DNA from 3 places in the Virgibacillus sp. JSM 102003 genome. Region 1 is predicted to be linked to each of the others. Evidence: riboswitches for the same ligand, from Rfam matches in the RefSeq annotation. Region 1 holds a riboswitch; each other region holds the start of a gene.
The links. Region 1 has a riboswitch for S-adenosylmethionine ahead of ACE1TG_RS15335 (methionine ABC transporter ATP-binding protein). Riboswitches for the same ligand answer to the same signal wherever they lie in the genome.
Positions count from the first base shown of each region.

Region 1 (8,195 bases):
TCGAGTTAAACGAAGCTTTCGCATCACAATCTGTTCGAGTAATCCAGGCACTTGATCTAGATCCGAACATTGTTAATGTAAATGGTGGCGCTATTGCACTTGGTCATCCCCTTGGCATGACAGGTACTAAATTAACGTTAAGCCTTATTCATGAAATGAGACGCCGCAACGTACAATACGGAGTCGTGACAATGTGTATCGGTGGCGGTATGGGTGCTGCTGGAGTGTTTGAACTTTTATAAAGTTGCGTGCAAAATACCGAAGTTCACTGCAGATTCGCCGAAGTTCACCGGGAAATCGCCGAAGTTCACAACTAACTTGCTCGAAGTTCACAACTCAAGTGCTGAAGTTCACAACTTCAGCACAGCAGTAAGCAATAAGGGCGCCTACATTATGGCGCCCATCCAATAATGGAAGGGAACGATTCAAATGAGCGAAACAAAAGAGAAAATTTTTAAAGGTGGAGCATTTTTAACAGAAGATTTAACTGGGGAAGATGTCATCACACCAGAGGATTTTACTGAAGAACATAAAATGATTGCAAAGACAACAGAAGATTTCGTATTAGGTGAAGTTGTACCGAAAATTGATAATCTGGAAAATCATGAATTTGAACATTCAGTAGACTTACTGAAAAAGGCCGGGGAACTAGGATTGCTTGGTTCTGATGTTCCAGAAGAATATGGTGGTCTTGCACTCGACAAAATCAGTTCATCATTAATTACGGAGAAGTTTTCACGTGCTGGTGGATTCTCGGTAACACACGGCGCCCATGTTGGTATCGGTTCTTTACCAATAGTTTTCTTTGGTAATGATGAACAAAAAGAAAAATACTTACCTAAACTTGCCACAGGTGAATTATTGGCTGCATACGCATTAACTGAGCCAAGTTCAGGTTCGGATGCATTAGGTGCAAAAACTACAGCAAAATTAAATGAAGCAGGAACACATTATGTTTTAAATGGTGAAAAGCAGTGGATTACCAATTCAGCATTTGCGGATGTTTTCGTTGTTTATGCAAAAATTGATGGCGAACATTTCTCAGCATTTATTGTTGAACGTGAATTTCCTGGGGTTTCAACCGGCCCGGAAGAGAAGAAAATGGGTATTAAGAGCTCGTCAACTCGTACATTGATTCTGGAGGATGCAGAAGTACCAGTTGAAAATTTATTAGGTGAAAAAGGCCGCGGCCATGTTATTGCATTTAACATCCTTAACGTTGGCCGTTATAAGCTGGCAATTGGTGGTGTAGGTGGGTCAAAACGTGCCCTTGAAGTGGCAACCAAATATGTGAATGAACGTAAACAATTTAATACACCAATTTCAAGTTTCAGCCTAACACAGGAAAAATTAGCAACAATGGCAACAAGAACGTATGCTAACGAAAGTGCTGTATATCGTACAGTAGGATTGTTTGAACAACGCATGGGTGCATTGTCGGATGAGGAATTAAAAGATGGCCGTGAAGTGGCAAAAGCAATTGCAGAATATCAAATCGAGTGTTCCATCAATAAATACACGGCAACCGAATGTCTTGATTATGTAACGGATGAAGCTGTTCAACTACACGGTGGGTATGGCTTTATGGAAGAATATGAAGTTGCACGTGCATACCGTGACTCACGTATTAACCGTATTTTTGAAGGAACAAATGAGATTAATCGGTTAATCGTCCCTGGAACATTGCTAAAAAAAGCAATGAAAGGTGAACTGCCATTACTTCAACAAGCACAGAGTCTACAGGAAGAGCTTATGATGATGATGCCGGAAGAAATTGGCGATGAAACGTTAGAACAGGAAAAATATCTATTGAAAAATGCAAAGAAAATGGTATTGCTTGGTGCTGGTCTTGCTGCTCAGAAATATGGCAAGAAGCTTGAAAATGAACAGGAGATCCTTGTTAATCTTGCCGATATGACAGCAGAAGTATACAATATGGAATCAGCAATTCTTCGTACAGAGAAGGCTATCAATAAGTCAGGGGAAGAAAAGAATAAACAAAAGCTTCTTTATACACAAGTATATGTGCAGGAAGCATTTAATCGCATTGAGGCTGATGCAAAAGAAACTTTAATTGGAGTTGAATCAGGTGATACCCTCCGAATGATGCTGTCATCATTACGTAAGCTGACTCGTCACACGCCAACAGATGTGATTGGGAAAAAACGTGAAATAGCTGCTAAGATAATTGAGGAAGAGAAATATCTAGTTTAATAAATTGCCACCCTCTGCTTTAAAGTAGAGGGTGGTTTTACATTTGGCAGTTTTTAAAAGATAGTTGCTATGGGTATCAACTGTAAAGCTATGTTTGTGATTGAAACTGGAAAGATTATACAGTTAGGGAATCGTTATTGCCACTCGGAAAAGGATCGCCAAACAGTCGAAGTGAATCCTCATTCCGCTAAAAGCAGAAATTCAGCCAAATTTGAGGCAGAAATGGCAAATAGCGGAATGAGGATCCGAACCCAAGCTTAAAACGAAGGTTTTCAAGGAAATAACGGAATGAGGATCCGCCAAAACAGAAGGCTGGATCCTCATTCAGTTAAAAAATAAATTCTTCAACAACAGGAGTGAAATGTATGTTATTAATACGTGATTTCTAATGTTATTAGCTCCCAAAACTGACCCCGGTAAGTTATTAAAGAGTCTACTTTTTCAAACTTATAAAAAACAAACCGATTTTCATAACTGCAAACCCTATGATAACTCCAATTGTATTTAAAATAAGATCATCAACATCAAAACTTCTTGATAGTACCTTTAGCAAAGAGAGAACAAGTTGTGTTACTTCAATAGCAAAAGATGCTGCAAAGCCAATTAGAAACATCTTTAAAAAACTGATTTTCCTGTTTACTAATACAAGTAACATTCCCATTGGAATAAAGACAGCAGTATTCCCAATCAGATTAACAGAAGCAACAGATATTCCCCCTTGGGAGAATAAAAATAAATAATTTTCAATCGTGTTAAATGGTATCAGGTTTATGCCTACCCAATCACTTCGAGTAGCGTCTGTGGAAGGAAACACTGTCAGGTAAAGTAAACTTTCCATATAAATAATCCACAAACAGTAGATGAATTCTTTGTATAGAACAATTTTTCGATCCGTTTTCATTAAAACTATGAACCTTATAGATATGAAAATGGCCAGGGATAGGAGGATAAAGTATACCGGTAAAGCGTTTATATAATGCATGATCATTCCCCCTATTAACTAACCTGCATGTATTATAGCATATGATCAGGCCATATGAAGTTTTTTGCAGGAAGTCTTTGAAAGTTCACAATTCCATCGACCAGGCGATACTATATTTGCTATAATAAAAATAATATATGAAATTATTAGGAGGGGTTAAATGACTTTAACGTTTTACTGGTATCCAAACTGCGGAACTTGTAAAAAAGCGAAGAAATGGTTAGACGATCATGAAGTCGATTATACTAGCATACATATTGTGAACGATCCACCAACAAAAGAAGAACTTGTAAACATGATTTTAAAAAGTGGTTTGCCTGCCAAAAAATTTTTTAATACTAGTGGGAAGAAATATCGTGAATTGAATATCAAAGATCGAATAAAGAATGCTAGTCTTGAAGAAATGACTGAGATTCTGGCATCTGATGGTATGTTAATCAAACGACCAATCACAACAGATGGAAAAAAAGTGACTGTTGGATTTAAGGAAGAAACCTTCAATGAAAATTGGCTTTAACAAAAGTAAAAATGCTAGAAAAAAGTGCATATACCTAGTATAGTAAGATTGCAATTAACTAACGGAGGGATTCAAATGAGCTTACCAAAAGATTTATTATATTCAGAAGAACACGAATGGATAAAACAAGAAGGCGATAAAGTTCGTATTGGTATTACTGAATTTGCGCAATCCGAATTAGGGGATATCGTTTTTGTTGAACTCCCTGAAGCGGGCGAAGAGGTTGAAGCAGATGAGCCATTCGGCAGCGTTGAATCTGTTAAAACGGTTTCCGAATTGTACGCCCCAATTAGCGGGAAAGTTGTAGAAATTAATGAAGAATTAGAGGATAGTCCTGAATTTGTTAATGAATCACCATATGAAAAAGCATGGATGGTTGTTTTGGAGCCTTCCGATGATTCAGAGTTGAATAATTTACTATCTGCTGAGCAATATCAGGAAATAATCGAGGAAGATTAATCCTATGAATAAGGCTGACTGCACACTGTAATCTTGTGAAGTCAGTCTTTTTTTATTTGGCTATTTTCTAGGAGTTGGTTGTTACTCCAAGCAACGAATCTTTACAGGTAGTTAATGCAGCACGAACAAGGGTAGCAGCTTCGTATTATTTAGTGTGGCTCCCTGACTACTCGCGCGCTGTGTGCTCCATTGGAATCTGAAGAGTTGCTCTAAGGTGCGCGTAGTCTATTTCCAGAGCGATGTCATAGCACTCAGATTACTTTTTACATTGTGTCGCGCTTAAACTCATAGAACAGTATTTCTTTTTCATACCTAATACTTCAGTTTAAGCATAAACTATCTATTACAAATGATAATATCAATTATTGGATGTAGATTGAAAAAAGTAGTAAAATGTGTGATTAATGCATTCAGTGAATTTAATGTAAGGAGTGCATGTACTAATGACAAATGAAGTAGAAAAAGTTATCATTGTTGAGGGACTAACTGATAAAAAACAGGTCAAACGGGTGATAACAGACGATGTTGAAGTGATTTGTACGAATGGGACACTCGGTGTTGAACGATTTGATGAGCTGTTGGAAACGTATGATTTGGATAATAGGGATGTTTATATTTTAGTTGATGAGGATAGTTCAGGGATAAAACTGCGCAAACAGTTAACACGTGAGCTACCACATGCTGAGCACATTTATGTGAGCAGCGAGTATCGTGAAGTGGCAACAACCCCTGAAAACATACTTGCAACTGCCTTGGTAGGCAAACGAATCGAGGTTAATCCCATATTTTTGATTTAGGGTGGTAGTATTGCAACAGATTAATGAGGAACAATTAGAACAAGAGCATTATTTATTATATATTTATACACCATTTTGTGGGACTTGTGCATTGGCAAAATCAATGCTGGATAAGATTGAATCGGTTCATAAACAGGATATTTTTTATAGCATGAATGCCTCGTTGCACCCGGATTTTATGCAAGATAATGAAATCGAGAGTGTACCATGCTTATTAATAAAGGATGGTAACGAGATCAAAGAAAAAATCTACGCATTTAAATCAATTGCCAATATATATAGCTACCTAATGGACTACGAACCAGCTTTATTTTCGGATGAATAAATTTTATTGACACATGCTAATATGCGTGCTATTATCTAGATTATTGAATTTCAATTTAATAATTTATATCTCTTATCTTGAGCGGTGGAGGGGCTGGCCCTATGAAACCGCGGCAACCTCAAATGTTTTTTATTTGAAAGGTGCCAACTCCTGCAAAGCAACTGCTTTGACAGATAAGGGAACGTAAAGACTACATATATTACGTCTTTCTGTTCTCTTACAGAAAGGCGTTTTTCTTATTTAGTAGGGCATAATAGTGGATGACTAAGGAGGAATACTTGTGATTTCAATAGAGGGTTTAAGTAAAGTCTTTAAATCAAATAAAAGCAACATTACAGCAGTGGATGATTTAACCCTTGATATAAAAGAAGGAGAAATTTTTGGTGTCATTGGGTATAGTGGTGCTGGAAAAAGCACATTTGTAAGATTATTGAATCGGCTTGAAGAACCAACAGGTGGGAAAATAGTAATTGATCAGCAAGAAGTTACTTCATTAAATTCAAAACAGCTCCGGGTAGCACGACAGGAAATAGGCATGATTTTTCAACATTTTAATCTATTGTGGTCACGCACCGTTAAAGATAATATTGCATTTCCATTGGAGATTGCAGGCGTGTCAAAAAAAGAGCGTGATGAACGTGTTCGGGAGTTAATCGAATTGGTCGGCCTTACAGGAAGAGAAAGTGCTTATCCTTCTCAGTTAAGTGGCGGTCAAAAACAGCGTGTTGGAATTGCAAGGTCACTTGCGAATAATCCTAAAGTATTACTGTGTGATGAAGCAACATCAGCACTAGATCCGGAAACAACGAATGCGATATTGGATTTGTTAGTGGATATTAATCAAAAGCTCGGTTTAACGGTTATTCTGATTACCCATGAAATGCATGTAATTCGTAAAATATGTAATCAGGTTGCAGTGATGGAAGAAGGGAAAATTGTTGAACAAGGTGATGTGCTGGATGTATTTTTACGACCGAAGAAATCTGTTACGAAGAAATTTGTTGAACAGGTGATGGGAACGAATGATGAAGATGATGGTGTAGCCCATCTAGTTGACACCTATGACACGGGTAAGATTATCCGACTCCATTTCGTTGGTGAAACAACAAACCAGGCATTGATTAGTCAAGTCGCCAAAAGATTTGCAATTGATATTAACATCTTGCAGGGGAAGATCACTCAAACGCAGCGTGGTGCGTATGGAACACTATTTGTTCAGGTGGATGGCGAGTTGAGTGAAATTGATAATGCAATAAACTTTATAACAAATGAGACCTCAGTGGAAGTGGAGGTGGTTCGGGATGCTAACTAATCTTTTCCCAAATTTGAATATGGAGGATTTATGGGTTGCTACTTACGAAACCTTTTACATGACCATCCTTTCATTATTTGGAACGTTTATCTTAGGTATACTATTGGGATTACTGCTTTACCTGACAATGAGAGGAGGGATTTGGCAAAATAAATTTCTGAATTTAATTGTGGCATCAATCGTAAACGTATTCCGAGCGATACCATTTATTATATTGATATTACTTTTGTTCCCCTTCACTGACTTTTTGATTGGGACTATACGAGGACCGAATGCAGCTTTACCAGCGTTGATTATTGGTGCTGCTCCATTCTACGGAAGACTTGTGGAGATTGCACTGAAGGAAGTTGATAAAGGCGTGGTTGAAGCAGCGAAATCAATGGGTGCAAAGACACATACAATTATTTTTCGTGTATTATTACCAGAGTCAATGCCGGCACTTGTCTCAGGGCTTACTGTAACCGCTATTGCCTTAATAGGTTATACGGCAATGGCAGGAGTTATAGGCGCTGGTGGCCTTGGAAATTATGCATACTTTTTCGGTTTCCAGCGGCGAATGTTTGATGTTGTATTTATTTGTACCGTGTTTATCGTAATTATTGTATTTATTTTTCAATTCATTGGAGATTTTATTACTAACAAATTAGATAAAAGATAAAGGAGAGAGATAAAGTGAAAAAGATCTTGGCATTTATATCTATATTTTTCGTATTCGTATTAGCAGCTTGTGGCGAAAGTAATTCCGGTGCAGGTGATAATGTTATTAAGGTGGGTGCATCAAGTACTCCACACGCACAAATTTTAGAAAAAGCTAAACCTATTCTTAAGGAAAAAGGAATCACTTTAAAGATTGAAGAGTACACTGACTATGTTTTACCAAATGAAGACCTATCAAATGGAGAAATCGATGCGAACTATTTCCAGCATATTCCATATTTAAACAAGCAAATTGCAGATATTGGCTATGATTTCACACACATTGGTGGAATTCATATTGAACCCTTCGGCATATATTCCAAAACAATAGAAAGTGTTGATGAAGTACCTAAAGGAACCGAAGTGCTTATGAGTCGTTCTGTCGCTGATCATGGACGAGTACTTTCCCTGTTGGAAAAAGAAGGGCTTATTAAGCTTTCAGAAAAAGTGGACAAGGTAGAAGCTACTACAGAAGATATTGTAGAGAATCCGAAAAACTTAAAATTTTCTTATGATTACGATGCAGCATTCTTACCAGAACTGTATGAATCAGAAGAAAATACATTAGTGGCAATCAATACAAATTATGCAATTGGAGCAGGACTGAATCCATTAGAGGATGCATTAATCATAGAAGGTGAAGAATCACCATATGTAAATGTTATTGCCGTAAAAAAAGAGAATAAAGACAATAAGGCATTAAACACATTAGTTGATGTATTGCATAGTGAAAAAATTCAGGATTATATAAAAGAAGAATTTGATGGTGCAGTAGTTCCTGTTAAAGGAGCACCGAGTAATTAAATTAGCGAATTTTAAGGAATTAATAGTATATGGAAGGTATTTGCTCTATATTTAAAGGTAAACCTGCTATCTATTTTCAACCCTTCCAT
Region 1 covers NZ_JBHFQH010000014.1:101,374-109,568, reverse strand. The annotation lists gene ACE1TG_RS15375 (acetyl-CoA C-acetyltransferase) at 1-242, shown strand, start outside; gene ACE1TG_RS15370 (acyl-CoA dehydrogenase family protein) at 430-2,214, shown strand; gene ACE1TG_RS15365 (hypothetical protein) at 2,284-2,475, shown strand; gene ACE1TG_RS15360 (VanZ family protein) at 2,648-3,196, opposite strand; gene ACE1TG_RS15355 (arsenate reductase family protein) at 3,357-3,713, shown strand; gene gcvH (glycine cleavage system protein GcvH) at 3,789-4,172, shown strand; gene ACE1TG_RS15345 (toprim domain-containing protein) at 4,616-4,969, shown strand; gene ACE1TG_RS15340 (thioredoxin family protein) at 4,971-5,294, shown strand; SAM riboswitch class I at 5,364-5,474, shown strand; gene ACE1TG_RS15335 (methionine ABC transporter ATP-binding protein) at 5,575-6,606, shown strand; gene ACE1TG_RS15330 (methionine ABC transporter permease) at 6,596-7,264, shown strand; gene ACE1TG_RS15325 (MetQ/NlpA family ABC transporter substrate-binding protein) at 7,279-8,106, shown strand.

Region 2 (8,195 bases), on a different contig from region 1:
TACTGAATCGGTTGACGCGGTAACTACCGGTTTTCTTGCATGTCGTCCAGCAGAGATTGCGGCTACATCATCAATATGTGCCATTAATTTACCGCCGAACAATGTACCATGTGTATTCGTATCTGGCGGTAAAACGTGCGATGTTTTCACTGCTAACGAATATGAGCATGCTTTACGTTCCATTTAAATCTCTCCCAACTAAAAGTAGTCTTAATTTATATTTCCCCATTGTTGCTCGATGTACTCTTTACAGTATGGGGGAAAGTAATCTAGAAACCGATTCTTTAAAACGGATTCCTAATGAGCGTTTGGCGTATAGTTTCCTCGTCATTATCGTTGAACGTGCAACATCATCGTGAAATGCTTCTACTAATCTTTCCGCCAGACCCTTATCATACAAAAATGCATTAACTTCAAAATTTAACCGAAAACTTCTCACATCAATATTTGCGGTACCGACAGAAGCTATCTTTCCATCAACAACGATCGTTTTTGCATGAAGAAACCCATGCTGATAAATATAAACATCTGCACCCGCATTCAGCAAATCACCAATGTAGGAAAGTGTTGCCCAGTAGACAAATGGATGGTCCGGTTTATTCGGAATCATTATTTTTACGTCAACACCTGATAATACGGCAATTCGTAATGCATCCCTAAGACTTTCATCCGGAATGAAATATGGTGTTTGTATGTAAACATATTCTTTTGCTGTCATAATCATTTTAATATATCCGTTTTTAATTTGCTCCCAATCAGAATCCGGACCACTTGAGACGATTTGCACCCCAACATCCCCGTCACTTTCTGCTTCAAAATAACGGTCTTCATACATAATATCGTTACGTGATGCCTGATTCCAATCCAAAATAAAGCGTGTCTGCATGTTTGGCACAGCATCACCACTGATACGTAAATGCGTATCACGCCAGTAACCAAACTTTTTGTTATGGCCAAGGTATTCATCACCAATGTTAAACCCGCCAATATAACCAACTGTACCATCGATAATTGCTAGTTTCCGGTGATTACGATAATTTATTTTCAAGTTAACTTTGGGTATCTTTGGCGGAAAAAATGATTCAACCTGAACCCCTGCTTTACGCATACGGTTGAGAAACTTTTTACTGATCCCTCTCGATCCCATATCATCATACAATGCACGTACTTCAACACCCTGACTTGCCTTTCTGATTAAAACATCGGCAATTCTTTTTCCTAATTGATCATGGCGAATTATATAGTAAAGCAAATGGATATGATCCTTCGCTTTCTCCAAATCCTCAAGCAATGCAGTAAATTTCTCTTCACCATCTGTATATATTTTCACACTATTATCTTGTGTAAAAAGGGCATCGTTATTCCGTAAATGCAGGTAATATAAATCCTTATACTCGACTAATTCTTTATGCTTGAAGTCAAAATTATTTCCTTCAATAGCACGCAACTGCTGCTGTACAGCCTTTTTTACACCCAATTTACTCTTTGTATCCCATGTGAAAATTCGCTGGGAGCTTAATCTCTTACCGAAAACTAAATACAAAATAAACCCAGCAATTGGGATGAAAAGCAGTACCATTAACCATGCCCATGTCGAGCTTGGATCTTTTCGTTCCAGAAAGATAATCGCTAATGCCAGTGCAATATTAAAGAAAAGTATAAAACCAAAGAAAACAGATAGAAAACTCACGTGTGTATCTCTCCTTACCAAGCAGTTACGTTACCCTTTAATATAGCATAAATTTCGTTAATGCGTTAGCCTAGTATATATATAAAGGGGGAGGAAAATGAAAAATCGATACGCATTAGTTGTTGGAGGTACTGGCATGCTGAAGGATGTATGTCATTGGCTCATTGAACAAGAATATCATGTATATGTTATCGGACGGGACCAAACTAAACTTAAAAAACTTGAACAAGAGGCTACACAGCCAGAAAACCTTCATGGAATTTCTGTTGATTATCAAAACAGTACTAATTTATCAAACGAACTATCCAATTTGTTTGAGTCAAATGGTATACCTGACATTGTGGTCAGCTGGATTCATTCGACAGCTCCACAAGCCCTTCCTTTAATTAAGGATATGATAAGCAAACAGGATTTAAGTACTGATTGGCGATTAATTCATATACAGGGCAGTGCCCGTTTTTTTGAAAAAGAAAACACGCCTGTACCAGAAAATTGCTTGTACAGACGCGTCTATTTAGGATTTATTTTAGAAAATAACCTTTCCCGCTGGCTTACGCATAATGAAATTTCAGACGGTGTCATTCATGCTATCACTACCGATAATAATGAGACCATTGTCGGGACACTGGAACCATGGGACATGCGCCCATAATAACTAAAGACTATTCAGCGCTTGTTCCAGATCTGTCCATATATCCTCCCAGGCTTCAAGACCTGCGGATAACCGAATAAGCTGGTCTGTTATCCCCATTTCAAGACGGGACTCTTCTGGTACAACGGCATGTGTCATGGTCGACGGATGCTGAATTAATGTCTCCGCATCACCAAGACTGACAGCAATTTTTAGGAACTTCAGGTTATTCAGCATTCGTTGTGCGACCTGTTTTGTCCCATCTATTTCAAATGAAATTAAACCTCCGCCCCGCTTCATTTGCTTTTGACGAATCGGATAATCCGGATGACTTTCATCATTCGGATATAAAACACGTGCAACCTTAGGATGATTACGCAATTTTTCAAATATCTTTTCGGCATTATCACAATGGCGGTCAATCCTGATTGGCAGTGTCTTAAGCCCTCTTAGTAACAACCACGCATCCAGTGGTGACATTATCCCACCGATATCTTTTAAGGTTGTCATTGCAACTTCATCCAAAAAGTCTTTTTTTCCAACGGCAAGCCCTGCTACTACATCTCCATGGCCACCAATATATTTTGTTGCACTATGGAGTACAACATCACACCCTAACTCAAGTGGTCGTTGTAAATATGGTGATGAAAATGTATTATCGACAACTACCGGAATCCCTTTTTCATGTGCCACTTCAGCAACCATTTCAAGATCAATTAACTTCATTGTCGGATTGATTGGCGTTTCGACATAAATACATGTCGTTTCCGGCTTTATTAATGAACGAATTTCCTCTTTTGTTTCCATTGCTGAAAAATCATGTGAAATATTATATTTCTTTTCCATCATTGCAAGTAACCCAAATGTACAGCCATACAGTCCTGATGAACACAACACATGGTCATTTGCCTTTGTCAATGCAATCAAAACAGCAGATACAGCTGCCATTCCTGATCCAAAAGCAAGCCCCCGTTCGCCGTTCTCCAAAGCTGCAATTCTTTCTTCTAATACACTTACAGTCGGATTGCCCAATCTTGAGTAAATATAACCCTCTTCCTCACCCGCAAAGCGTCGTTCTCCTTGCTCTGCTGTCTCGAATGTGTAAGTTGATGTCTGAAACAAAGGTGTTGCAAGGCTGCCCAGCATGTCCTTGGAGTCGTACCCTTCATGAATAACCGATGTTTCAAAGTGTTTATGTTTTTTTGCCATTAGTAAGTCCCCCCAAATAAATAATCTTGTAATCTCATATACTACTATCATATTGTATTTGCCAGCTTTTTGAAAGCGTTTACTAAGAAAATGTTAAAAGCAGAGTTATTGCTTTTTTCAGAAAGAAAATCTAGAATTGGTTTACTTAGTTTAGTAGTATGCATGTCGCTTGATTCAGTAGTGTTACTCGGAATCTGGACACATCGCAGAAATGAGGTTTTAAAATGAATCAGGACAATAAGATTGGAATTATATATGCAGCAGGCGCCTATTTATTATGGGGTTTTCTTCCTGCTTATTGGAAACTGATAGACCGGGTTCCACCTGATGAAATATTAGCACATCGTATATTATGGTCATTTATTTTTATGATTATAGTGGTTATAGTTGTGCAAAAATGGAACCTCTTCCTGAAAGAATGCAAAATTATTTTAAACGACAGAAAAAAATTGACCGGGATTACATTCGCATCAATTGCCATTAGCATCAATTGGCTTACCTTTATATGGGCGGTTAACAATGAACATGTAATTCAGGCAAGCCTTGGTTATTACATAAATCCGCTTGTAAGTATTTTATTAGGGATGATTGTGCTAAAAGAAACCCTGACACGTGGACAGATGCTATCATTTCTGCTGGCTGCAATCGGTGTGATTAATCTGACAATCAGTTATGGTGTCTTTCCGTGGGTATCACTGTTGCTGGCATTTAGTTTTGCAATTTACGGATTGCTCAAAAAAACGGTAGATGTCGGTGCAATGTTCGGTTTAACCATCGAGACAATGATTGTAACTCCTATTGCACTTATTTATCTTCTATCTGTTCCTGGCAGTTCATTAGCTGTTGATTCAATGGTTACAAGTTTTGGGTTATTACTGTTTGGTGCTGGTGTTGTTACTGCGATTCCGCTGTTATTGTTTGCAAGCGGGGCGAAAAAAATTCCCTTATCAATGGTAGGGTTCCTGCAGTATATTGCACCGACTATCATGCTTATATTAGGTGTATTTGTATATCAGGAAACTTTTTCTCTGGCGCACTTTATATCGTTCGCACTAATCTGGATAGCACTCTTTATTTACATGTCTTCTGCACATCGCAGCTCAGGTCGGCTTAGAGAGAAAAATTAGAATTAATTTTCAGAATTCACTTGACGTACAATCATTCCTGCATATATAATGTTCAATAACTTTAGAAACCTTGGCTTATCGCCAAGCCTTAGTTGCACTTATGCAGTAAGAAAGGATTTATACTTTCTTAACTGCCAATAAAGTTACATCTCTTATCGAGAGTGGTGGAGGGAATAGGCCCTGTGAAACCCGGCAACCTTAAAAGCGTTTCGAATGCTTAGTAAGGTGCTAAATCCTACAGGTCAAGCATGATCTGGAAGATAAGGGGAGGATCGTTACATATTACGCCCTCTTCTTAGGAAGAGGGCTTTTTATTATCTCCTCTCCCTCCAGAAAACAGTAAAATCTAAAGGAGGAATTTATCATGTCAAATTTTCATCTTCACAACCAGGAAACACAGTTACTTCACGGAGGTCAAGAACCAGATCCAACAACCGGATCACGTGCGGTACCTATCTATCAAACTACTTCCTACGTTTTTCGGGACACCGAACATGCACAAAATCTTTTCGGACTGCAAGAACCAGGTAATATTTATACACGAATCATGAATCCGACAGTTGATGCATTCGAACAGCGAATCGCATTACTGGAAGATGGTGTGGCCGCAGTTGCAACTTCCTCTGGAATGTCCGCCATTACATTGGCCATCTTGAATCTTGCAAGCAGTGGTGATGAGATTATTGCTGACAGCAACCTATACGGTGGAACGTATAATCTGTTCGCTAACACGCTCCCTCGTTACGGAATCGACGTAAAATTTGTTGATGGAACCGATCCAGAGAGTATTCGTACTGCAATTACCGATAAAACGAAAGCTATTTTCGGAGAGATTATTACAAATCCAAGTCTAAATGTGCTGGACGTTGAAAAAATTGCAGGAATTGCCCATGACAACGGAGTTCCATTAATCATTGACAATACATTTGCGACTCCTTACAATACGAAGCCACTGACATGGGGAGCAGATATTGTTGTACATTCAGCTACTAAGTGGATCGGCGGTCATGGTACAACTATTGGCGGCGTTGTCGTTGATGGTGGCAGGTTCAATTGGGGAAATGGTAAATTCCCAGTCTTTACTGAACCTGACGAGAGTTACAACGGCCTTCGCTATGTCGATATTGGGCCAGCAGCATTCGCAACCAAACTGCGCGTACAGCTGCTGCGTGATATAGGCGCCTGCCTAAGTCCGCAGAATGCATTCCTGTTTTTACAAGGTCTGGAAACATTGCACTTACGCGTTGAGCGCCATAACAAAAACGCCGAAGAAGTTGCAGCATATTTACAGAAACACCCAGCAGTCGAGTGGGTTAATTATCCTGGGTTACGAGATCATCCATCACATGAATTAGCCAATAAATATTTACAGAATGGCTATGGATCGATCATAACGTTTGGGATAAAGGGTGGCCGTGATGCAGGCAGGAAGTTGATTGACGGTGTTACACTCTGGTCACATGTTGCCAATGTCGGTGATGCGAAGTCGTTAATCATCCACCCAGCATCAACTACACACCAGCAATTAGGCGAAGAAGACCTGGTTAAAAGTGGTGTTACAAAAGAGTTAGTCAGACTTTCTATTGGACTTGAATCAACCAATGATATATTAGTTGATTTAGACCAGGCAATTGCTAATGCTACCGGTGAAGCAAAAACATTCCAGGCAACAGAGGAAGATGCAGTCAAATGGCTCTTATCTTCACCTTTTGACCGTAAAGACGGTGGTATTCGCCAAAAGGCAGTTGCAGTTAGCGGGCTGGAAGATCAAACGAGTTCTTTTTATAAAAGTACGAAACAATTACAGCAGTTAGGATTCCAAATTGTACCGATTAGTTCGTCGGAAAAGGAAATATTAAATGAACAAACATATGAGAAGTTAGATAATGTGCCACTTGAGATTGATGCCGTTCTGTCCTATGACAAAACGCTAGCACCAGAAACTATTGAGCAATTTATTAATAAGAACGGTAAAATTCTTTGGGTTGAAAATCCAAAAAATACAGATGAAACAGTGAAACACGCAAAAGCTGCCGGAATTTCTGTTATTACAGATAAAAACATTTACCAGGAAGCGGTTCGTATTCGAGGGAATGGCTCTGGAAGTGTGCTTGTAGAAGCTTAAGTATAAAAAATAGGGGGATCTGCGGTTCGTAATTTAAATTAAGGGAGGGTTTAGGAGATGAAACCGATAAATGTTGCGTTAATCGGGCTTGGAACTGTTGGCTGTGGTGTCTATCAAACACTGCACATTCACCGGCAACGGCTCGAAAAACTAGTCGGAGCCCCCATCAACATTTCGACAATTATTATTGAGCATCCTGAAAAACATCAGAAAATTGCAGCCAAGACAAACGTTTCAACAGATGTTAATACTGTTTTAAATAACCCTGAAATCGATGTTGTCTTTGAAGCAATTGTTGGATTAGAACCAGCTTTTTCGTTGCTAAAAAGATGTATCCAATCAAAAAAACATGTCATCACTTCTAATAAGGAAATGTTTGCAACTCACGGGGAAGAACTAAAAAGACTTGCCTCTCAGTATAATGTTCAAATTGGATATGATGCAACAACAGCTGGTGGCATACCGATTATCCAGACTATCCAACAGCTGTTAAAAGCAAATCAGATCCAATATGTGCAAGCAATTTTAAATGGTACTACGAATTTTATCCTATCAGCAATGCGGGAAAAGAATATAACATTCTCTACTGCATTAGATGAGGCGCAAAACTGGGGTTATGCCGAAGCAGATCCAGGAAATGACATTGATGGCTTTGATGCATTTTATAAATTAATGATTCTTAGCGATCTTATTTTTGAAAAACAACCAGATATAGAGCATGTTAAACGTGTTGGCATACGTAATACGACAGAAGAATTCATTCAAGAATTACAAACGGAAGGTAAACGATTAAAGCATATTGCAAAGATAGGCTATGATGCTGCAGGGAACCTCACTGCGAGCGTTGAACCAGAAGCTGTTTCAAAAGAACATCCATTATTTGCTGTTGAAGGCGTAAACAACGCTGTTCATATTAAAGGCGATATTGTTGGTGACTTAACGTTCACAGGTCCAGGTGCAGGGTCCTTCCCTACCGCAAGTGCCATGATCGAGGATTTTTGTATTTTATTTAAAAAAGAACAAGCTGCAACGGCTATCCCAAAAGCGCAAGCACCCGTTTAGCAATGTACGGACTGTGCTCAGCACTTCGGGTGGGTCGGCGTTGCAGCGCAAAGCGGCGGTGTTAGTCATCTCCCATTTCCCATATGAGATAAAGGGAACACGGTAAACGTTAGTTGCCCCACAGGACGTGGTAGTTATAGTCGAGCATCCCTCATCTCTTATCGTAAAGGGGTGAAGGAAATCCACTTATCGCTGGGCGCTGAAAGTTAAAATAAATTCGTCTTCTAATGAAGGCGAATTTTTTTCGTTTAAACATATGATGTACAGGGAATTATTTTTAATTAGGCAAATTGTAATACAATCGAAATATGATTTACTGATACTTGCCAAATAAAACGGGTACATATATAG
Region 2 covers NZ_JBHFQH010000027.1:17,111-25,305, reverse strand. The annotation lists gene ACE1TG_RS19420 (acyl-CoA thioesterase) at 1-183, opposite strand, end outside; gene cls (cardiolipin synthase) at 248-1,690, opposite strand; gene ACE1TG_RS19410 (short-chain dehydrogenase) at 1,788-2,342, shown strand; gene megL (methionine gamma-lyase) at 2,346-3,530, opposite strand; gene rarD (EamA family transporter RarD) at 3,755-4,657, shown strand; SAM riboswitch class I at 4,807-4,924, shown strand; gene ACE1TG_RS19395 (PLP-dependent aspartate aminotransferase family protein) at 5,022-6,782, shown strand; gene ACE1TG_RS19390 (homoserine dehydrogenase) at 6,840-7,844, shown strand.
Region 2: linked by a shared signal. The riboswitch ahead of ACE1TG_RS19395 (PLP-dependent aspartate aminotransferase family protein) and the one ahead of ACE1TG_RS15335 (methionine ABC transporter ATP-binding protein) in region 1 are both predicted to bind S-adenosylmethionine.

Region 3 (8,195 bases), on a different contig from region 1:
TGGTTTTAGTTGATAAGGAAGATAGGACTTTAGTTGGGCACGCGGGTTTAGTACCACAAACGATTGAAGGTAATGAGGAAATGGAAATTGGTTACTGGATATCTCGTAGACATTGGGGAAAAGGGTATGCAACCGAATCAGCCAAGGCACTCTTGGAATATGGAAGTAAACTACTTGATAAGAAAAGGTTTATTTCACTAATTCAGCCTGATAATGTGGCTTCCATAAAAATAGCGAAAAAATTAGGAATGGAATTAGATAAAAACATTGTATCAGGCGGACAAGATGTACAAGTGTATTCCACTGTATAATGAATGTTATTCATGCTAAGGAGCAGTTAACTGATAAGTTGAAGGGGAGATAAGTTGACTAATATAAAAAATATTGGACGCTTTTGCCCGGTCGATGAGAACGGGTTTATATTAAATGATGCAAGTTTTAAGAAGATTAAACCTGATTTTAAAGTGCTAATTGAGGAAGTGACACAATACTACCAAACTCATTTGGGGTTGGATTTACATAGTATATATATAAGAGGTTCCGTTCCTCGTGGGTTGGGTATAAAAGGTGTTTCAGACTTAGATACACTAGCGATTACGAATAAAGCCACTAAAGAAATAGACAATGGATGGGTCGACAAAGTTGAAAAAGAATTAAACAATAAATTTAGCTGTGTAAATGGAGTTGAATTTAGTTTCTATCACATTGACGATATAGTAGAGACGACTACGTTTTCTATCATACCTTTCATGATTAAGACCCATAGTGTATGTGTATATGGGGATGATTTAAGCGCTCATTTACCTAATTATAAAGCAGATAAAACACTTGGTAACGAACATCTTATGAACCTAAAGAACCAAATTGAACAAGCAAAAGAAGATCTTGATGGTAATGACGATCTTGAAGATATTTTGGATTGTTGCGGCTGGATTATGAAAATCATTGTTAGGGCAGGGCTTGCACTTGTAATAGAAAAAGAATATCAATATACAAGAGACTTATTCCCAGCATACAAGATATTTTCTGCGTATTATCCAGAGAAGGAATTTGAAATGAAACAAGCATTACAATATGCAATCAATCCGGTAGGAAATGTATATGAGTTAATCATTTTTTTAGATGATATGGGAAATTGGCTGATAAGTGAATCCGAAAAATGGCTGCAGGTTCATAATCCTAAAAAGGTGAGTCATATGGAACTAAACTTTTAGAAAAGCCTAAACAGGTTAAGGAAGGAAAATACTAGGGGATTAATTATGATTGGTTGGCTTAATGTTGGCAGCCTCGCGCTTGGGCTAATTGCATGGATACTTCCAGCTATTAATCTCATGCAATATAAAAATCATGACCATAGGAATTGGGTAGTTCTTTCTGTGATGAGCATAAGTGCTTGTGCTATTTCGCTGAGTTTTCAGGTTTTTTATACCAATCATCTAGTGAAAATTGAGGATTGGTCTGCTCTTATGGACACAACAGGTGCTGTGGCTTTCGTCTCAGCAGTTCTTGTTATCGTTACTATTATATTAAATGCAATTACTCTGATTTTATATCGTGGCAAAATAGCTGAGTAGGATGTCAAATCGCAGTTTATAAGGTTGAAATAAGTAATTCATAATCAGGAAATGGAAAACCGTTATTATTAATTAACGGTCTTTTGTATTGGTAAGTAACACATCCTTTTAAAGAAAATTCTGTTTAATTGAAACCTTTTTCCTTATGCTTCGTAGGAAATAAGAGAAGGAGGGGGTATATGTGAAGAAGGTTATTGGCTTTTCATTATTATCTTCAATCGTTATTGGATTAATTATATGGGCTGCTAGTGTAATCATTTCATTTTCATATAGTGAGTGGAGTTTTTTAATTGGTCTGGGAATAACGATTATAATTTACTTTTTTAATAGTAGTGGAGGGGCATTATCAAAAGCTGCAACTTTTGAAGCAAGTGAATCAAGCTGGAAAATACAAGAAAGCGAAGAGATGAAAATAGATGTGGGTGTCGTATTTTATGGTTCACTTCTATACACAGTTTTTAGTTTGGTCTTGGTGGTTATTAAGTATTTTTAACAGCTACTATAAGTTAATAGTCCGAAAGAGGAGAACACGATTGAATCAAAAAGGGAGGGGGTTACGTTGTTAAAATATCTGGGCATTGGTGTAATCTTTACCATTATTGCCCTGGTTATCGGCGTTTTCACTGGTGACTGGAACTTATTTTTTAAACTTATAGCTGCATCTGCAGTTATTCCCTTAGTATTATCAGGTTTGTTAACAGGAGCTTTTGTTGATGGTGACAGAAACAGAGCTAATTATCATACCGGGACCAAAAAAGACAGACAGGACAAAAACAAATGGGTTACCAAATTACTAATAATTGGTGTCCCCAACTTTAGCTTATTAATCATTTTAATCATACTAGGTTTCTAGTCGACCACTGTAAGGTCGGCCGTTTTTTTATAATATGTGGGGTACATATGGAGGTTACTATGGTTAAGTCTTTGAAGGGGCAATTTATCATATCAATAGCAGTTGCGATAGGTTTTCTGATTACTTCATTTTCTTTTATTGAATTTAGTGGTGAAGGAATAACTCTGTTTAATAAGCGACTTTTTTATTTCGCTATGATTCTATCGGTTTTTAATGCAGGATTTTTGACACAAAAGTTTTTCCATAAGCATAAAAAATAATCCGTATACAGGCGTTTAACATGTAAGTAAAGGTTGAGGAGAGAGTTCTATGAGTAATTACTGGGTTGTTTCACCAGTTTGTCCGAAATGTAAGTCGAAAAATACATATGACATTAGCCAGGAATACAAGCATACGGATCCTGCACCATTACAGCCGATTACTATAGGTAATGCAAAATATCATTGCAAGGATTGCGGTCATGAATGGAAGAAGTACAGAGGGCGACAAGTTTATAATCGGATTCAGGTTATTGATATACAAAGTGGTGGGTATATGGATTATGGTTCTGGTCAAAGGTTGAGGATTGACCTTAGGAGCAGGCGAGTTCGAAAAGCGCTTATGTTCGGTGAGTTTAACGAATTTGATCAGATTGCCACAATAAGTGAGGAAAGTATTGAATGGCTGCTAACTGAATTGTATAAATGTGATTTTGTTAACTGGGCGGAGGAGTATAACCATAATGGTGTTTTGGACGGTTCCTATTGGCGGTTAACTGTCGAATATGATACACATTGTGAAATTAAGATTGGCAGTAACCATTATCCAAAAAAGTGGGCGAAGTTTTGTAAAGCTGTTTCGAAGGTTAGTGGGGAGGACTTTTATTAAATAGGCGCAATTTTTTTGGTAAAGAATGAGCGAGCAGCACGGAAACTCGAGCGAGGAGCACTGGAACTCGAGCGAGGAGCACTGGAACTCGAGCGAGGAGCACTGGAACTCGAGCGAGGAGCACGGAAACTCGAGCGAGGAGCATGGAAACTCGAGCGAGCAGCACGGAAACTCGAGCGAGGAGCACTGGAACTCGAGCGAGGAGCACTGGAACTCGAGCGAGGAGCACGGAAACTCGAGCGAGCAGCACGGAAACTCGAGCGAGCAGCACGGAAACTCGAGCGAGGAGCACTGGAACTCGAGCGAGGAGCACTGGAACTCGAGCGAGGAGCACTGGAACTCGAGCGAGGAGCACTGGAAACTCGAGCGAGCAGCACGGAAACTCGAGCGAGCAGCACTGGAACTCGAGCGAGCAGCACGGAAACTCGAGCGAGGAGCACGGAAACTCGAGCGAGGAGCACGGAAACTCGAGCGAGGAGCACGGAAACTCGAGCGAGCAGCACGGAAACTCGAGCGAGGAGCACGGAAACTCGAGCGAGGAGCACGGAAACTCGAGCGAGCAGCACGGAAACTCGAGCGAGCAGCACTGGAACTCGAGCGAGCAGCACCGGAACTCGAGCGAGCAGCACGGAAACTCGAGCGAGCAGCACCGGAACTCGAGCGAGGAGCACGGAAACACGAGCGAGGAGCACTGAAACTCGAGCGAGCAGTACTGGAACTCGAGCGAGGAGTACGGAAACTCGAGCGAGGAGTACGGAAACTCGAGCGAGGAGCACGGAAACTCGAGCGAGGAGCACGGAAACTCGAGCGAGCAGCACCGGAACTCGAGCGAGGAGCACGGAAACTCGAGCGAGCAGCACTGGAACTCGAGCGAGCAGTACTGGAACTCGAGCGAGCAGCACGGAAACTCGAGCGAGGAGCACGGAAACTCGAGCGAGGAGCACGGAAACACGAGCGAGCAGTACTGGAACTCGAGCGAGCAGCACTGGAACTCGAGCGAGCAGCACGGAAACTCGAGCGAGCAGCACAAATTTTATCCGACTACATGTGGATTCTTTACTTGTTGAGAAGCGGCTTGTAATGCATGATCCAGGTCTGCGATTAAGTCATCGACATGTTCAAGTCCGACTGAATACCGGAATAATCCATCGGTGATCCCTCGTTTTTCTCTTTCTTGCTTTGGCATTGCAGCATGAGACATTGTTGCCGGATACGACAGAATAGTTTCTACTGCTCCAAGACTTACAGCGAATACTGGCAGTCGAATTTGTTCGACAAATGTTTTCGCTATAACTGAACCTTCTATTTCGAATGAAAGGACTGCTCCTGAACCATTAGATTGTCTGTTGTGTAGGTCATGTCCTGGATGATTCGGTAATCCTGGATAAAATACGTTCTTAATTAATGGATGATTAGTTAAATAGGCAGCTATTTTCAGTGCTGATTCAGATGATTGCTTAAGCCGGGAGCCTAACGTTTTGATGCCTTGAATTAACAAATAGGAATCCTGAGCGCCTAGTATGGAGCCGAAGGAATTTTGAATAAAGGCCAATCTATCTCCAAGCTCTTCTGTGTTTGTAACAGCTAGACCTGCAATAATATCACTATGGCCAGACAAAAACTTGGTTGCACTATGGAGCACAATATCAACACCAAGGTTAATTGGCTTCTGGTAAAGTGGTGTCATGAAAGTGTTGTCGAGAAAAGTTAGGCAGTCATTCGCTTTGGCAATTTTAACAATACCCTTAATGTCAGTAATGTTTAAACATGGGTTTGACGGTGTTTCGATATAGATTACTTTTGTATTCGGTTTAATTGCATCGTTAACCTCAGTTAGGTTTGTCATATCTACAAACGTGTGATCAATTTTAAATTTGGTTAGTACTTCGGTTACAAATCGGTAAGTACCGCCGTACACATCCGATGATACTAGAACATGGTCACCAGCGGAAAGCAGCATAAAGGCTGACGAGATGGCAGACATTCCAGAAGCAAATGCTAAGCCGCGGGCACCTTCCTCTAATTGCGCTATTTTTTCTTCCAGCGCTTGTCTTGTCGGATTTCCTGAGCGGCTATAATCAAATGGTCCAAACGCATCAAAGGATTCCTGATGATAGGTTGATGACAGATAAATCGGCACATTCACTGCACCTGTTTTCTGTTCAACGTCCGAATTTGATGGAGCATGAATTAATTCTGTTTCTAATTGATTCTTGTTACTACTCATTTCTTGGCCTCCTCCTTTTTCAATGATGAGAGTACTTGATTCAAATCGGCAATCAGATCCTCCGCTTGTTCAATGCCAACAGAAAACCGTAATAACCGGTTATCGATTCCACGGAGTGTTCGTTCTTCTTCCGGTATCTCTGCATGGGTCTGTGTCGCAGGATACGTAATGAAACTTTCAACCCCGCCAAGGCTTTCTGCAAAAGTAATTAATTCAAGGTTTTCTAAAAAAGGTTCAACCCAATCTGCTTTCTTGAGGCGGAATGAAAGCATGCCGCCTTTACCCGGATACAATACGTCAGTAACTCCTGGTTCGTTTGCTAAATAATCAACTATTTTCCGTGCATTTTCATCGTGCTGCTTCATCCTTAGAGCAAGTGTTTTGAGGCCTCTAATAATAAGCCATGAATCAAATGGAGACAGGACTGCACCTGAAGCATTATGGATAGTTGCAAGTTTTTCGCAAATTGCCTCTCCTTTTGCAGCGACTAGACCTGCGAGAACATCATTGTGTCCGCCAATAAATTTTGTAGCACTATGAACGACGATATCAGCGCCTAGTTCGAGCGGCTGCTGGAAATAAGGAGTTAGGAATGTGTTGTCAACAATGAGTAACAGGTCGTGTTTCTGTGCTAGTGCTGCATATGCCGTGATATCGATTTCCTGCATTAACGGGTTTGTTGGGGTTTCAATGAATAATGCTCTCGTTTTTGGTGTAATTAATTTCTCTGTCACGGCAACATCCTCAAACTCTGAATAGGTTGTCTTTATATCATAGACATCATCGTAATGCTGAAGTAAACGGTATGTACCACCATAAATGTCCTCAGGAACAATGATTTCATCACCGGAACGGAAGAGGGAAAGAACTAACTGAATAGCTGCCATTCCGGAACTGCAGGCATAGCCGCTATCACCGGCTTCTAGTTTTGCAATCCCTTCTTCCAGGATAGCTCGCGTCGGATTTTTCGTACGCGTATAGTCGTAACCAGTGGATTTGCCAATTCCTTCATGCTGGAATGCAGTTGATAAATAGATCGGCGGATTAACTGCACCTGTTGTTTTATCACTATTATTGCCAAGTTGTGCTAAGTTGGTTTGGATACTTTTATCTGACATAGTAATCATCCTTTTCATGAAAAAAATTAGGGACCCTCCAGATAAGAAGAAGGTCCCTAATAGCGCAAACAATCTTCTCATCTTCAGGTAACGTGTTACCTTTTGGATTTAGCACCGGACCAGTTATGGCGGGTTGCTGAGACATCACAGGGCCAATCCCTCCGTCTCTCTTGATAAGAAATATATGTGATTTTTATTTACTTGATTTTTCTTACTTTAATACAAACGATTGGATAATGCAATAGAAAATTATAATTTATTTGGTTTGTCCAGCTATTTCTGTTTTTCTTTTAGAAAGATATCATGAAGTAATTAAATACATATTTTCGAAAATAGAGAAGGAATTTTTATATGAAAATAGAATAATTAACACGGAGGTGTAGAGACAATGACTGACCAATATGCTGTAGAAATTGATGCAGTGATTGAGTACATCCGTGAAAATATCCAAGAGCCCCTGCCCCTTTCTCATTTGGCTAAATACGTAGCTTATAGCCCGTATCATTTTTCCCGTATATTTAAGCAAAAAACAGGTCTTCCGCCACATTATTATGTTTCTTCCCTCCGTCTGCAAAGGGCAAAAGATTTACTGTTACGTACGAATTTAAGTGTTCGTGATATAGGAATGGAGGTTGGACAACAAAGCTTGGGAACCTTTACAACTAGATTTACGGAACGGGTAGGTGTAACACCTGCTGAATTTCGGAATTCAACGGTTCATGCAGACTATCGATTAAGCAGGTTAAAGAGGCTAAATGATTGGACTGACAGCTTACTATTAACCTCAAATACACACGTAAAGGTCGAGGGGACCGTTCATGCGGATGCTCCTTTTGAAGGGGTTATTTTAATTGGCTTATTTGCAAAACCAATTCCAGAAGGGCTTCCTTTATATGGGACGCTACTTTCTTCATTGGGTACTTTTTGTTTTACTGGGGTCAAACCTGGCACGTATTACTTAATGGCTACATCTGTATCCTGGGAAATGCAGGCAAGGGATATACTGCTCCCGTACTCAACATTACGCGCCAGATTAAAGGCACCGATAATTGTTAAGAGACACACAATTGTTCCGCATCAACATGTGACACTTCGTGAACCACAACTTGATGATCCACCGATCCTAGTGTCGATCCCTCTCTTAATGAATAATTTTCTGAATCGAGTATTAAAGAATTAGCAATCTCTTAATCTTAACTAGGATTTTATAAGGAGGAGTGCAATGACAAAACAAATACTATTCATTCATAGTGCTGGACCACAAGGGGAGCACGAAGGAAGCTTTGATTTAATAGTGTATTTGCAAGATAATCTAAATGCAGAATATAATTTGATAATTCCTGAAATGCCTAATCCGGAAAACCCGGAATATACAAGATGGAAGGAGCGGCTTAGCAAAGAGTTTGCGTCATTAGAAGGTGAAGTTATTTTGATCGGGCATTCTTTGGGTGGATCGGTATTACTAAAATATCTATCTGAAGAAGATTGCCATCTTAAGATATCCAGTTTACATAGTGTTGCAGCACCTTACTGGGGTAAAAATGGTTTTTGGGAGA
Region 3 covers NZ_JBHFQH010000002.1:112,112-120,306, forward strand. The annotation lists gene ACE1TG_RS03005 (GNAT family N-acetyltransferase) at 1-311, shown strand, start outside; gene ACE1TG_RS03010 (nucleotidyltransferase) at 366-1,214, shown strand; gene ACE1TG_RS03015 (hypothetical protein) at 1,260-1,574, shown strand; gene ACE1TG_RS03020 (hypothetical protein) at 1,756-2,067, shown strand; gene ACE1TG_RS03025 (DUF5316 domain-containing protein) at 2,134-2,427, shown strand; gene ACE1TG_RS03030 (hypothetical protein) at 2,487-2,687, shown strand; gene ACE1TG_RS03035 (zinc ribbon domain-containing protein) at 2,737-3,294, shown strand; gene ACE1TG_RS03040 (coiled-coil domain-containing protein) at 3,320-4,375, shown strand; gene metC (cystathionine beta-lyase) at 4,328-5,521, opposite strand; gene ACE1TG_RS03050 (methionine biosynthesis PLP-dependent protein) at 5,518-6,639, opposite strand; SAM riboswitch class I at 6,714-6,819, opposite strand; gene ACE1TG_RS03055 (helix-turn-helix domain-containing protein) at 7,028-7,819, shown strand; gene ACE1TG_RS03060 (alpha/beta hydrolase) at 7,862-8,195, shown strand, end outside.
Region 3: linked by a shared signal. The riboswitch ahead of ACE1TG_RS03050 (methionine biosynthesis PLP-dependent protein) and the one ahead of ACE1TG_RS15335 (methionine ABC transporter ATP-binding protein) in region 1 are both predicted to bind S-adenosylmethionine.